Regions from separate parts of the Enterobacter chengduensis genome, predicted to be linked through region 1. Evidence: predicted binding sites of a transcription regulator. Region 1 holds the regulator's gene; each other region holds the start of a gene.

Region 1 (4,231 bases):
AACGCGCATTACGCGCATCTGCAGCGGCGGCACCACGGCAAAGGTGGCTGCGCCCCAGACAACCATCGCGATCGCGGCGCCGACTTCATTCCGCGCCAGCCAGGGAATTGCGATCATGATGACAATCAGCAGGGTTAAGAAACCCTTCAGCGTCCCGCTCACGGAACGGTCGGCAAATTTCCCACCGAGGTAGTTGCCGATCGAGAAGCCCACGCCAATCAGCACGAGCATCGCGGTAACAAAAAGAGGCGTTGCGCGGGTGATGTCATGCAATACCGGTGAAATATAGGTGTAGAGGGTAAACATCGCCCCTGCTCCCAGCACGGTGGTGAGCAGCGCGGAGAGCACCTGCGGGCGCATCAGCACCGACAGCTCTCTGCGCACGTCAGGACGTTCTCCCGCGCTGCCTTTCGGCAGGGAGAAGAACAGCGCCACCATCGCGACCACGCCCAGTCCGGCCGTCGCCAGGAAGGACATCCGCCAGCCAATGACCTCGCCCAGCCAGGTTGCCGCAGGCACCCCGCCGATGTTCGCGATGGTCAAGCCCATAAACATGGTTGCTACGGCACTCGCCTGCTTATGTTTAGGCACCACGCTGGCAGCAACGACCGACCCCAGCCCAAAGAACGCGCCGTGGTTAAGGCTGGTCAGAATGCGTGACAGCATCAGCGTGGTGTAGTCCGGCGAAATGGCCGAAAGCACGTTACCCAGGGTGAAGATGGCCATCAGGAATATCAGCGCATTGCGGCGCGCGCGGTGCGAAAGGAGAAGCGTCATCAGCGGCGCTCCTACCATCACGCCGATAGCGTAGGCGCTGATCAACATCCCGGCAGCAGGGATCGAAACGTCTACGCCCCGGGCGATAACGGGCAGTAGCCCCATCGGGGAGAATTCAGTGGTGCCAATCCCAAAAGCGCCAATCGCCAGGGCCAGCAGGGGAAAATTGATTTTCATGCGTCAACTCCGGATGCCGTGTCATGTGGTAACACAGAACAAAGAAGCAGAAAGCATGACATCAATCACAAAAAATGAGAAGTTAACAAAATGGCAAAAAATTTTTGCCTGAGAAGTAACAATCCGGGAAACTGGGAGGAGAAGGCTCTCCCCCCGCGTAAATCAGTGCAGCGCAGCCGTCAGACCCGCCGCGACAATCAGAGCCAGCACAACAACGGTGGTGAACAGCGAAAACTTCAGATCGGAACTCATCAATTTTTCTCCTTTTAATCCCCCCACGAAAAGTGAGCTTGCTCATTTTTGCACAGATTACGTCAAAAATCTTCCTGGATTTATACTGATAACCACTTTACCTCTTCCCCTTTTCATCAAGATAGGACAAAATTCCACGCTAAATTTATTAGCGTACCGGCCATTGACCCCCTCCTGACGTCCCGTGTCGTTTTCCCGGCGTGCCGCAATTCAACATTGCGAGATAAGGGTGAGAGAAGGCAAACGTTTACCTTCAAGTTTTTCAGGAGTTTAGGATATGGTCTGGAGTGACATTTAATGGCAACAATTAAAGACGTAGCAAAACGCGCAAACGTTTCCACTACAACCGTATCACATGTAATTAACAAAACCCGCTTTGTGGCGGAAGAGACGCGCAACGCCGTCTGGGCAGCGATCAAAGAGCTGCACTATTCGCCAAGTGCGGTTGCGCGCAGCCTCAAGGTTAATCACACCAAGTCCATTGGTTTGCTGGCGACCAGCAGTGAAGCGGCCTATTTTGCCGAGATCATTGAAGCGGTAGAAAAAAACTGCTTCCAGAAAGGCTATACCCTGATTCTGGGCAACGCGTGGAACAGCATTGAAAAACAGCGCGCCTACCTGTCGATGATGGCGCAAAAGCGCGTGGATGGCCTGCTGGTGATGTGTTCCGAGTACCCGGAATCCGTGCTGTCGATGCTCGAAGAGTATCGCCATATCCCGATGGTAGTGATGGACTGGGGTGAAGCGCGCGCGGACTTCACCGACTCCGTGATCGACAACGCCTTTGAAGGCGGCTATATGGCGGGCCGTTATCTGATCGAACGCGGCCACCGCGAGATTGGCGTGATCCCGGGTCCGCTGGAGCGCAACACCGGCGCGGGCCGTCTGGCCGGCTTTATGAAAGCGATGGAAGAAGCGCTGATTACCGTGCCGGAAAACTGGATCGTGCAGGGCGACTTTGAGCCGGAGTCAGGCTACCGCGCGATGCAGCAGATTGTCTCCCAGCAGCACCGTCCGACCGCCGTTTTCTGCGGGGGCGACATCATGGCCATGGGCGCGCTCTGTGCGGCCGACGAGCTGGGTCTGCGCGTGCCGCAGGATATTTCCGTGATCGGGTATGATAACGTGCGTAACGCGCGCTTCTTTACCCCGGCGCTGACCACCATTCACCAGCCGAAAGATTCGCTGGGTGAAACGGCCTTCAACATGCTGCTCGACAGGATCGTCAACAAACGTGAAGAGTCGCAGTCCATTGAGGTCCACCCGCGCCTGATTGAACGCCGTTCCGTTGCGGATGGTCCGTTCCGCGACTACCGTCGCTAATCCCTTTACGGGGCCAGCTATGCTGGCTCCCGTAACCATTCCCGGTTTAGCGTTTCGCTGTCGCCCAGATAATCCAGCAGCCAGGCCATCGCTGGCGAGACATCATTTTGCTGCCAGGTCAGGCAACATGCCGCATCCGGGAACGGATTCTCAAGCGTCAGCGCCACCCACTCTCCGGTATCGATGCGCGGACGCGCAAAATGAACGGGCACCATCGCGACGCACAGCCCGGCGCTGAGGCACGTCGCCGACGATTCCCAGTCAGGCGCCACCACCCGCCGCTGGTTGTCCAGCAGCCAGGTGATACGCTTGGGCAATGAACGGGAGGTATCCTCCAGCACCAGCGACGGCCAGTTGCGCAACGTATCGTCGCTCAGTGGCCCTTCCATCGCCGCCAGCGGGTGATCGCGTGCCACCACGCATTTCCAGCTCAGCATCCCCATATCGCGGAAGGCGTAACGTCCCCCGACCGGGATCGCCTGCGTGGCGCCAATCGCCATCTCCACCCTGCCGTCCGCCAGCGCGTCCCATACGCCGTTGAACACCTCCTGGGAGACCCGCAGCTCGACGTCAGAAAAATGGCGATAGAAATCGACGATCATTTGCCGGGTGCGCTCGGGCTTCACGATGTTATCCACCGCGATGGAGAGATGTCCCCGCCAGCCGTTGGCGATCTGCTGGCACTGCTCGCGGGTGATCTGCATTTTTTTGATAACAGAACGCCCTTCCTTCAAAAACCACGCGCCTGCGGGCGTCAATTCCACGTCGCGATGCCGCCGTTCAAACAGCGGAACCGCCAGCCACTCCTCCAGCTGACGCACCGTGTAGCTGATTGCCGAAGGGACGCGGTGCAGCTCCTGCGCCGCACCGCTAAAGCTGCCGTTGCGCGCGACAGCATCGACCACTTCAAGAGAATAATCTGACCACATTTTCTGCCTGCAAAAAATTTGAATGCACCCGCCAAATATTAGCGTTTCACAAGCCGCTTTGCACTCCCTACACTCTGCGCCAACGTACACCTGCCTCCTCAGGAGAATAGAAGAATGCAACCCAGGAAAGGATTTTTAGTCTGGCTCGGCGGCTTAAGCGTGCTGGGCTTTTTGGCCACCGACATGTACCTGCCGGCGTTTGCCGCGATGCAGGAAGATCTGCAAACCCCTGCTGCGGCCATCAGCGCCAGCCTGAGCTTATTCCTCGCCGGTTTTGCTTTCGCCCAGCTGCTGTGGGGACCGCTCTCGGATCGCTTTGGCCGTAAACCGGTCCTGCTGCTGGGTCTGGCCATTTTTGCCGTCGGCTGCCTGGGGATGCTGTGGGTGCGTGACGCTACCTGGCTGCTGGTGCTGCGCTTCATTCAGGCCGTGGGCGTCTGTGCCGCGGCGGTGACCTGGCAGGCGCTGGTCACCGACTACTATCCGGCTAACCGTACAAACCGTATTTTCGCGACGATTATGCCGCTGGTGGGACTTTCCCCTGCCCTCGCTCCCCTGCTGGGCAGCTGGATCCTCGCGCATTTCGACTGGCAGGCGATCTTTGCCACGCTGTTTGCCATCACCCTGGTGCTGATGCTGCCGGCGTTCGGCCTCAAGCCCGCGCATAAAAAAGAGGCGCACGCCGACGCGAAGCCGATCACCTTCACCTCCCTGCTGAGCGCGAAAGCGTATCGCGGGAATGTCCTGATCTATGCCGCCTGTTCGGCCAGCTT
Region 2 (4,231 bases), 2.0 Mb from region 1:
CTGTAGCGTCGGCTCCAGTGCGGTACCGGCGTTGCCCGGTGCCACGAAGACCGTTTTCACCTGCGGAGACTGCGCCGCTTTCCATGCCAGAGCGTGCTCGCGTCCGCCGTTACCAATGATTAATACTTTCATTTTCTGCTCCGGAAATTAATGGCGGAAGTGACGCATGTCGGTGAAGATCATCGCAATGCCGTGTTCGTCGGCGGCGGCAATCACTTCGTCATCGCGGATAGAACCACCAGGCTGGATCACGCAGGTGATGCCGACAGCGGCTGCAGCGTCGATACCGTCACGGAACGGGAAGAAGGCGTCAGAAGCCATGGCGGAGCCTTTGACTTCCAGACCTTCATCGCCTGCTTTAATACCCGCGATTTTCGCCGAGTAAACGCGGCTCATCTGCCCTGCGCCTATCCCGATGGTCATGTTCTCTTTGGCGTAGACGATGGCGTTGGATTTAACGAACTTCGCCACCTTCCAGCAGAACAGCGCGTCACGTAGCTCCTGTTCGGTCGGCTGACGCTTAGTGACGACGCGCAGGTCGGCTTCGGTCACCATACCCAGGTCGCGATCCTGAACCAGCAGACCGCCGTTCACGCGCTTGAAGTCCAGGCCCGCTACACGTTCTGCCCACTGACCGCAAACCAGCACGCGCACGTTCTGTTTCGCCGCGGTGATTTTCAGCGCCTCTTCGGAGGCCGATGGCGCGATGATCACTTCAACAAACTGGCGGGAGATAATGGCCTGAGCCGTTTCAGCATCCAGCTCGCGGTTGAAGGCGATAATGCCGCCGAATGCGGAGGTCGGGTCGGTTTTGTACGCGCGATCGTAAGCGTCCAGAATAGAGGTGCTTACCGCGACGCCGCATGGGTTGGCGTGCTTGACGATAACGCAGGCCGGCTCGCTGAATTCTTTCACGCATTCCAGCGCGGCGTCGGTGTCGGCAATGTTGTTATAGGAGAGCGCCTTGCCCTGAACCTGCTGGGCAGTTGCAACAGAGGCTTCTTTTACCTCTTCTTCTATATAGAAGGCTGCCTGCTGGTGGCTGTTCTCACCGTAACGCATATCCTGCTTCTTAATGAAGTTCAGGTTCAACGTACGTGGGAAGCGGCCAGAAGGATCTTTGCTTTCACCGTGATAGGCCGGTACCAGGCTACCGAAGTAGTTGGCGATCATGCTGTCGTACGCCGCGGTGTGCTCGAAGGCTTTAATGGCGAGGTCGAAGCGCGTTTCCAGGGTCAGCGACCCTTCGTTGGCGTCCATCTCGTTAATAATGGGGGTGTAATCGCTGCTCTTTACCACGATGGCGACATCTTTATGGTTCTTGGCTGCGGATCGCACCATGGTCGGGCCGCCGATATCAATATTCTCTACGGCATCTTCCAGAGAGCAGCCTTCGCGGGCAACGGTCTGGGCAAACGGGTAGAGGTTAACGACAACCATGTCGATCGGCGCGATGTCGTGCTGCTCCATAATGCCGTCGTCCTGACCGCGACGGCCAAGAATACCGCCGTGGACTTTCGGATGCAGAGTTTTGACGCGTCCATCCATCATTTCCGGGAAACCGGTGTAATCGGACACTTCGGTAACCGGCAGGCCTTTATCTGCTAACAGGCGAGCGGTACCGCCTGTGGAAAGCAGCTCTACACCGCGTGCAGAAAGTGCCTGAGCGAATTCGACGATACCGGCTTTATCAGAAACACTGAGCAGAGCGCGGCGGACTGGACGACGTTGTTGCATGGTAAATCCCCTGGATTTCACGATTACAGAGAGCGTTAGATGAATTTTCCTGTGAAAAACTCATCTAACACACCTGACGGGGCATCCTTGTTAAGCGCGAGCATTTTAACGAAAACGTTTGCGCAACGCTCGCACATTTTCACTTTTTCGTATCATTGTGGATAAGTCTGTGTGTAAAAAGGTATAAGGCGGGGTTTTGCTGTGGAATGCAGCAGTCAGCCATTTTTCTGTCATTTAGCGGTTGCGGCCCGCTGAGAACTCCCTATAATGCGCCTCCATCGACACGGCGGATGTGAATCACTTCACAAACAGCCGGTTCGGTTGAAGAGAAAAAATCCTGAAATAACGGGTTGACTCTGAAAGAGGAAAGCGTAATATACGCCACCTCGCAACGGTGAGCGAAAGCCGCGTTGCACTGCTCTTTAACAATTTATCAGACAATCTGTGTGGGCACTCAAAGTGACATGGATTCTTAATGTCTTCGGACAATAAATGAATACCAAGTCTCTGAGTGAACATACGTAATTCATTACGAAGTTTAATTCACGAGCATCAAACTTAAATTGAAGAGTTTGATCATGGCTCAGATTGAACGCTGGCGGCAGGCCTAACACATGCAAGTCGAGCGGTAGCACAGAGGAGCTTGCTCCTCGGGTGACGAGCGGCGGACGGGTGAGTAATGTCTGGGAAACTGCCTGATGGAGGGGGATAACTACTGGAAACGGTAGCTAATACCGCATAACGTCGCAAGACCAAAGAGGGGGACCTTCGGGCCTCTTGCCATCAGATGTGCCCAGATGGGATTAGCTAGTAGGTGGGGTAACGGCTCACCTAGGCGACGATCCCTAGCTGGTCTGAGAGGATGACCAGCCACACTGGAACTGAGACACGGTCCAGACTCCTACGGGAGGCAGCAGTGGGGAATATTGCACAATGGGCGCAAGCCTGATGCAGCCATGCCGCGTGTATGAAGAAGGCCTTCGGGTTGTAAAGTACTTTCAGCGGGGAGGAAGGTGTTGAGGCTAATAACCTCAGCAATTGACGTTACCCGCAGAAGAAGCACCGGCTAACTCCGTGCCAGCAGCCGCGGTAATACGGAGGGTGCAAGCGTTAATCGGAATTACTGGGCGTAAAGCGCACGCAGGCGGTCTGTCAAGTCGGATGTGAAATCCCCGGGCTCAACCTGGGAACTGCATTCGAAACTGGCAGGCTAGAGTCTTGTAGAGGGGGGTAGAATTCCAGGTGTAGCGGTGAAATGCGTAGAGATCTGGAGGAATACCGGTGGCGAAGGCGGCCCCCTGGACAAAGACTGACGCTCAGGTGCGAAAGCGTGGGGAGCAAACAGGATTAGATACCCTGGTAGTCCACGCCGTAAACGATGTCGACTTGGAGGTTGTGCCCTTGAGGCGTGGCTTCCGGAGCTAACGCGTTAAGTCGACCGCCTGGGGAGTACGGCCGCAAGGTTAAAACTCAAATGAATTGACGGGGGCCCGCACAAGCGGTGGAGCATGTGGTTTAATTCGATGCAACGCGAAGAACCTTACCTACTCTTGACATCCAGAGAACTTTCCAGAGATGGATTGGTGCCTTCGGGAACTCTGAGACAGGTGCTGCATGGCTGTCGTCAGCTCGTGTTGTGAAATGTTGGGTTAAGTCCCGCAACGAGCGCAACCCTTATCCTTTGTTGCCAGCGGTTAGGCCGGGAACTCAAAGGAGACTGCCAGTGATAAACTGGAGGAAGGTGGGGATGACGTCAAGTCATCATGGCCCTTACGAGTAGGGCTACACACGTGCTACAATGGCGCATACAAAGAGAAGCGACCTCGCGAGAGCAAGCGGACCTCATAAAGTGCGTCGTAGTCCGGATTGGAGTCTGCAACTCGACTCCATGAAGTCGGAATCGCTAGTAATCGTAGATCAGAATGCTACGGTGAATACGTTCCCGGGCCTTGTACACACCGCCCGTCACACCATGGGAGTGGGTTGCAAAAGAAGTAGGTAGCTTAACCTTCGGGAGGGCGCTTACCACTTTGTGATTCATGACTGGGGTGAAGTCGTAACAAGGTAACCGTAGGGGAACCTGCGGTTGGATCACCTCCTTACCTTAAAGAACCTGCCTTTGTAGTGCTCACACAGATTGTCTGATGAATGATGAACTTCTGAATGTACTTTTGAGTGCATTAAGAAGTTTTGCTCTTTAAAAATCTGGATCAAGCTGAAAATTGAAACGACACACATGTTATGTGTGTTCGAGTCTCTCAAATTTTCGCAATCAGAAGTGAAACATCTTCGGGTTGTGAGGTTAAGCGACTAAGCGTACACGGTGGATGCCCTGGCAGTCAGAGGCGATGAAGGACGTGCTAATCTGCGAAAAGCGCCGGCGAGGTGATATGAACCTTTGACCCGGCGATGTCCGAATGGGGAAACCCAGTGTGATTCGTCACACTATCGTTAACTGAATACATAGGTTAACGAGGCGAACCGGGGGAACTGA
Region 3 (4,231 bases), 1.4 Mb from region 1:
TGGTGACCAGCATCGCGCTGGATCATACCGACTGGCTGGGACCGGATCGTGAAAGCATTGGCCGCGAGAAGGCCGGCGTTTTCCGGGCAAACAAACCCGCCGTGGTGGGCGAGCCGGATATGCCGCACACCATCGCGGACGTGGCGAACGAGAAGGGCGCGCAGCTGCTGCGCCGCGGCGTTGACTGGCAGTTTGAGGTTCAGGAAAACGGCTGGAGCTTTAGCGATGCGCAGGGCGCGCTGGACAACCTGCCGCTGCCGCAGGTACCGCAGCCGAATGCCGCCACCGCGCTGGCGGCACTGCGCGCCAGCGGGCTCGCGGTTAGCGAGCAGGCGATCCGCGACGGCATTCAGAATGCTATTCTGCCCGGCCGTTTCCAGATCGTCAGCGAGTCACCGCGCCTGATTCTCGATGTGGCGCATAACCCGCATGCGGCGGCGTATCTCGCGGGACGTCTCAAATCGTTACCAAAAACCGGGCGCGTGCTGGCGGTTATCGGTATGCTTCATGATAAAGATATCGGCGGGACGCTGGCCTGCATGGAGAGCGTGGTCGATAGCTGGTATTGTGCTCCTCTGGAGGGGCCGCGCGGCGCGACGGCCGAGCAGCTGATGGAACATCTCGGCAAAGGCGCAATCTACAGTAGCGTGGCGCAGGCCTGGCATGCCGCGATGGTGGATGCTAAACCAGAAGATACCGTGCTGGTGTGTGGTTCATTCCACACGGTGGCACATGTCATGGAAGTGATGGATGCGGGGAGAACCGGTGGCGAGTAAGTTTCAGAACCGTTTAACAGGAACCATTGTGCTGGTCGCGCTCGGGGTGATTATTCTCCCGGGTCTGCTCGACGGGCAGAAAAAGCATTATCAGGATGAGTTTGCCGCGATTCCGCTGGTGCCGAAACCGGGTGACCGCGATGAGCCGGACATGCTGCCCGCGGCGACGCAGGCGCTGCCTGCTCAGCCACCGGAAGGGGCGGCGGAAGAGGTGCGCGCGGGCGATGCCGCCGTACCGTCGCTCGATCCGTCTCGCCTGGCGGCCGCGAGCAGCAGCGATATCGATCCTGTTCCGGTCGAGCAGCCTAAACCGGTTGAAAAACCGAAGCCGGTTGAGAAGCCGCAGCCGAAACCGCAGCGGGATAAAGCCGCAGAGCAGCTGGCTGCCGCGTCAGAGACCCCACCGCCGGCAAAACAAGACGCGGCTCCGACCGGAAAAGCCTACGTGGTGCAGCTCGGCGCGCTGAAAAATGCCGATAAGGTCAACGAGGTCGTGAGCAAACTGCGCAGTGCGGGATACCGTGTTTACACTTCACCTTCCACGCCGGTACAGGGTAAAATTACCCGTATCCTCGTGGGGCCAGAAGCATCCAAAGATAAGCTTAAAAATTCACTCGGTGAGCTGAAGCAGATCTCCGGCCTGAGCGGCGTGGTGATGGGCTACAGCGCGAACTGATAAGAACTTACCCAACCCCGGAGTGGTTTGCTCCCTCTCCCTTGAGGGAGAGGGCTGGGGTGAGGGGGAGTAGACGTTCATAGAAACGTCAAAACGACCGGGGGCGTTGATTATTTTTTCAGCGCCTTTTTTATTTACGCGCGGGAAGGAAATCCCTACGCAAACGTTTTCTTTTTCTGTTAGAATTCGCCCCGAACTGGATGACAGGGCGTTAAATCGTGGGACATATATGGTCTGGATTGATTACGCCATCATTGCGGTGATTGGTTTTTCCTGTCTGGTTAGCCTGATCCGTGGCTTTGTTCGTGAAGCGTTATCGCTGGTGACCTGGGGTTGTGCTTTCTTTGTCGCCAGCCATTACTACACTTACCTGTCTGTCTGGTTCACGGGCTTTGAAGATGAACTGGTCCGAAATGGAATCGCTATCGCGGTGCTGTTTATCGCAACGCTGATAGTCGGCGCTATCGTGAATTACGTGATAGGTCAGCTGGTCGAGAAAACCGGTCTGTCAGGAACGGACAGGGTGCTCGGGATCTGTTTCGGGGCGTTGCGAGGCGTGCTAATTGTGGCCGCGATCCTGTTCTTCCTGGATACCTTCACCGGGTTCTCCAAAAGCGAAGACTGGCAGAAATCGCAGCTCATTCCTGAGTTCAGCTTCATCATCAGATGGTTCTTTGACTATCTGCAAAGCTCGTCGAGTTTTTTGCCCAGGGCATAAACCCTGAGATGTGGCTTAACGAGGAAAAGACGAATGTGCGGTATTGTCGGTATCGCCGGTTTCATGCCGGTAAACCAGTCGATTTATGACGCGTTAACGGTGCTTCAGCACCGTGGGCAGGATGCTGCGGGTATCATCACCATTGATGCAAACAACTGCTTCCGTTTACGCAAGGCGAATGGCCTGGTAAACGATGTGTTTGAAGCCCGCCATATGCAGCGTCTGCAAGGTAATATGGGGATCGGTCACGTTCGTTATCCTACTGCTGGCAGTTCCAGCGCCTCTGAGGCACAGCCTTTCTACGTCAACTCACCGTATGGCATCACCCTTGCTCATAACGGCAACCTGACCAACGCGCACGAGCTGCGTAAAAAGCTGTTCGAAGAGAAACGTCGCCACATTAACACCACCTCTGATTCTGAAATCCTGCTCAATGTGTTCGCCAGCGAGCTGGATAACTTCCGCCACTACCCGCTGGAAGCAGAAAACATCTTTGCTGCCATTGCCGCGACCAACCGTCAGATCCGCGGCGCGTACGCCTGCGTGGCAATGATCATCGGTCACGGCATGGTCGCCTTCCGCGATCCAAACGGCATCCGTCCACTGGTGCTGGGCAAACGCGACCTCGGCGATGGTCGCACCGAGTATATGGTTGCCTCTGAAAGCGTGGCGCTGGATACCCTGGGCTTCGAATTCCTGCGCGACGTTGCGCCGGGCGAAGCGGTCTATATTACCGAGAAGGGCCAGCTGTTTACCCGCCAGTGTGCCGACAACCCGGTCAGCAACCCGTGCCTGTTTGAATACGTTTACTTTGCCCGTCCGGATTCCTTCATCGACAAGATCTCCGTCTACAGTGCCCGCGTCAACATGGGCACGAAGCTGGGCGAGAAGATTGCCCGCGAGTGGGACGATCTCGACATCGACGTGGTTATTCCTATCCCGGAAACCTCCTGCGATATCGCCCTGGAGATTGCCCGCATTCTGGATAAGCCATACCGTCAGGGCTTCGTGAAGAACCGCTACGTTGGCCGCACCTTTATCATGCCGGGCCAGCACCTGCGTCGTAAGTCCGTGCGCCGCAAGCTGAACGCCAACCGCGCGGAATTCCGTGACAAGAACGTCCTGCTGGTGGATGACTCCATCGTTCGCGGCACCACCTCTGAGCAGATTATCGAGATGGCGCGCGAAGCGGGTGCAAAGAAAGTTTACCTGGCCTCTGCCGCGCCGGAAATTCGCTTCCCGAACGTATACGGTATCGATATGCCAACCGCCAACGAGCTGATCGCTCACGGGCGTGAAGTGGATGAAATTCGCCAGATCATCGGCGCTGACGGCCTGATTTTCCAGGACCTCAACGACCTGATTGACGCCGTGCGTGCCGAGAACCCGGAAATTCAGCAGTTTGAATGCTCCGTGTTCAACGGTATTTACGTGACTAAAGACGTTGACCAGCAGTACCTCGACTATCTTGATTCGCTGCGCAATGACGACGCCAAAGCCGTTCAGCTGCAAAACGATCTCGAAAGCTTAGAGATGCACAACGAAGGTTGATGCGCCTGCAGGTGAGGGCGTATGCCCTCGCTTGCAACTCCCCGCAAAATCCTGCACAGTCTGCCCTGAAATCAGTAAGGGCGAAAATCATGAAACGACTCATTGTTGGGCTCAGCGGCGCCAGCGGCGCCATTTACGGCGTACGTCTGCTACAGATTCTGCGTAACGTGGCTGATGTCGAAACCCATCTGGTGATGAGCCAGGCGGCGCGGCAGACCCTCTCTCTTGAAACCGATCTCTCCCTGCGCGATGTTCAGGCACTGGCTGACGTGGTTCACGATGCCCGCGATATCGCCGCCAGCATCTCCTCTGGCTCGTTTAAAACCGCCGGCATGGTTATCCTGCCCTGTTCAATTAAAACGCTCTCCGGCATTGTGAACAGCTATACCGATACCCTGGTAACCCGCGCCGCGGATGTGGTGCTGAAGGAGCGGCGTCCACTGGTGCTCTGCGTGCGGGAAACGCCGCTGCACCTGGGCCATCTGCGCTTAATGACGCAGGCAGCCGAGC

The links. The regulator PurR, encoded in region 1, represses purine synthesis genes. The targets are predictions, from matches to a motif close to CANGCAAACGTTTGCNTG.
Region 2: purH (bifunctional phosphoribosylaminoimidazolecarboxamide formyltransferase/IMP cyclohydrolase) is a predicted target of PurR. The motif match lies at 1,845-1,862, and genes of this name have one in related genera.
Region 3: cvpA (colicin V production protein) is a predicted target of PurR. The motif match lies at 1,609-1,626, and genes of this name have one in related genera.

What each region holds. Positions count from the first base shown of each region.
Region 1 covers NZ_CP043318.1:2,215,492-2,219,722, reverse strand. Annotated here, with positions in the region: gene FY206_RS10940 (MFS transporter) at 1-954, opposite strand, end outside; gene cydH (cytochrome bd-I oxidase subunit CydH) at 1,117-1,206, opposite strand; gene purR (HTH-type transcriptional repressor PurR) at 1,504-2,529, shown strand; gene punR (DNA-binding transcriptional activator PunR) at 2,547-3,458, opposite strand; gene punC (purine nucleoside transporter PunC) at 3,573-4,231, shown strand, end outside.
Region 2 covers NZ_CP043318.1:255,918-260,148, forward strand. Annotated here, with positions in the region: gene purD (phosphoribosylamine--glycine ligase) at 1-132, opposite strand, end outside; gene purH (bifunctional phosphoribosylaminoimidazolecarboxamide formyltransferase/IMP cyclohydrolase) at 148-1,737, opposite strand; rRNA gene FY206_RS01245 (16S ribosomal RNA) at 2,298-3,839, shown strand; rRNA gene FY206_RS01250 (23S ribosomal RNA) at 4,038-4,231, shown strand, end outside.
Region 3 covers NZ_CP043318.1:3,577,602-3,581,832, reverse strand. Annotated here, with positions in the region: gene folC (bifunctional tetrahydrofolate synthase/dihydrofolate synthase) at 1-776, shown strand, start outside; gene dedD (cell division protein DedD) at 766-1,452, shown strand; gene cvpA (colicin V production protein) at 1,682-2,170, shown strand; gene purF (amidophosphoribosyltransferase) at 2,204-3,721, shown strand; gene FY206_RS17300 (UbiX family flavin prenyltransferase) at 3,811-4,231, shown strand, end outside.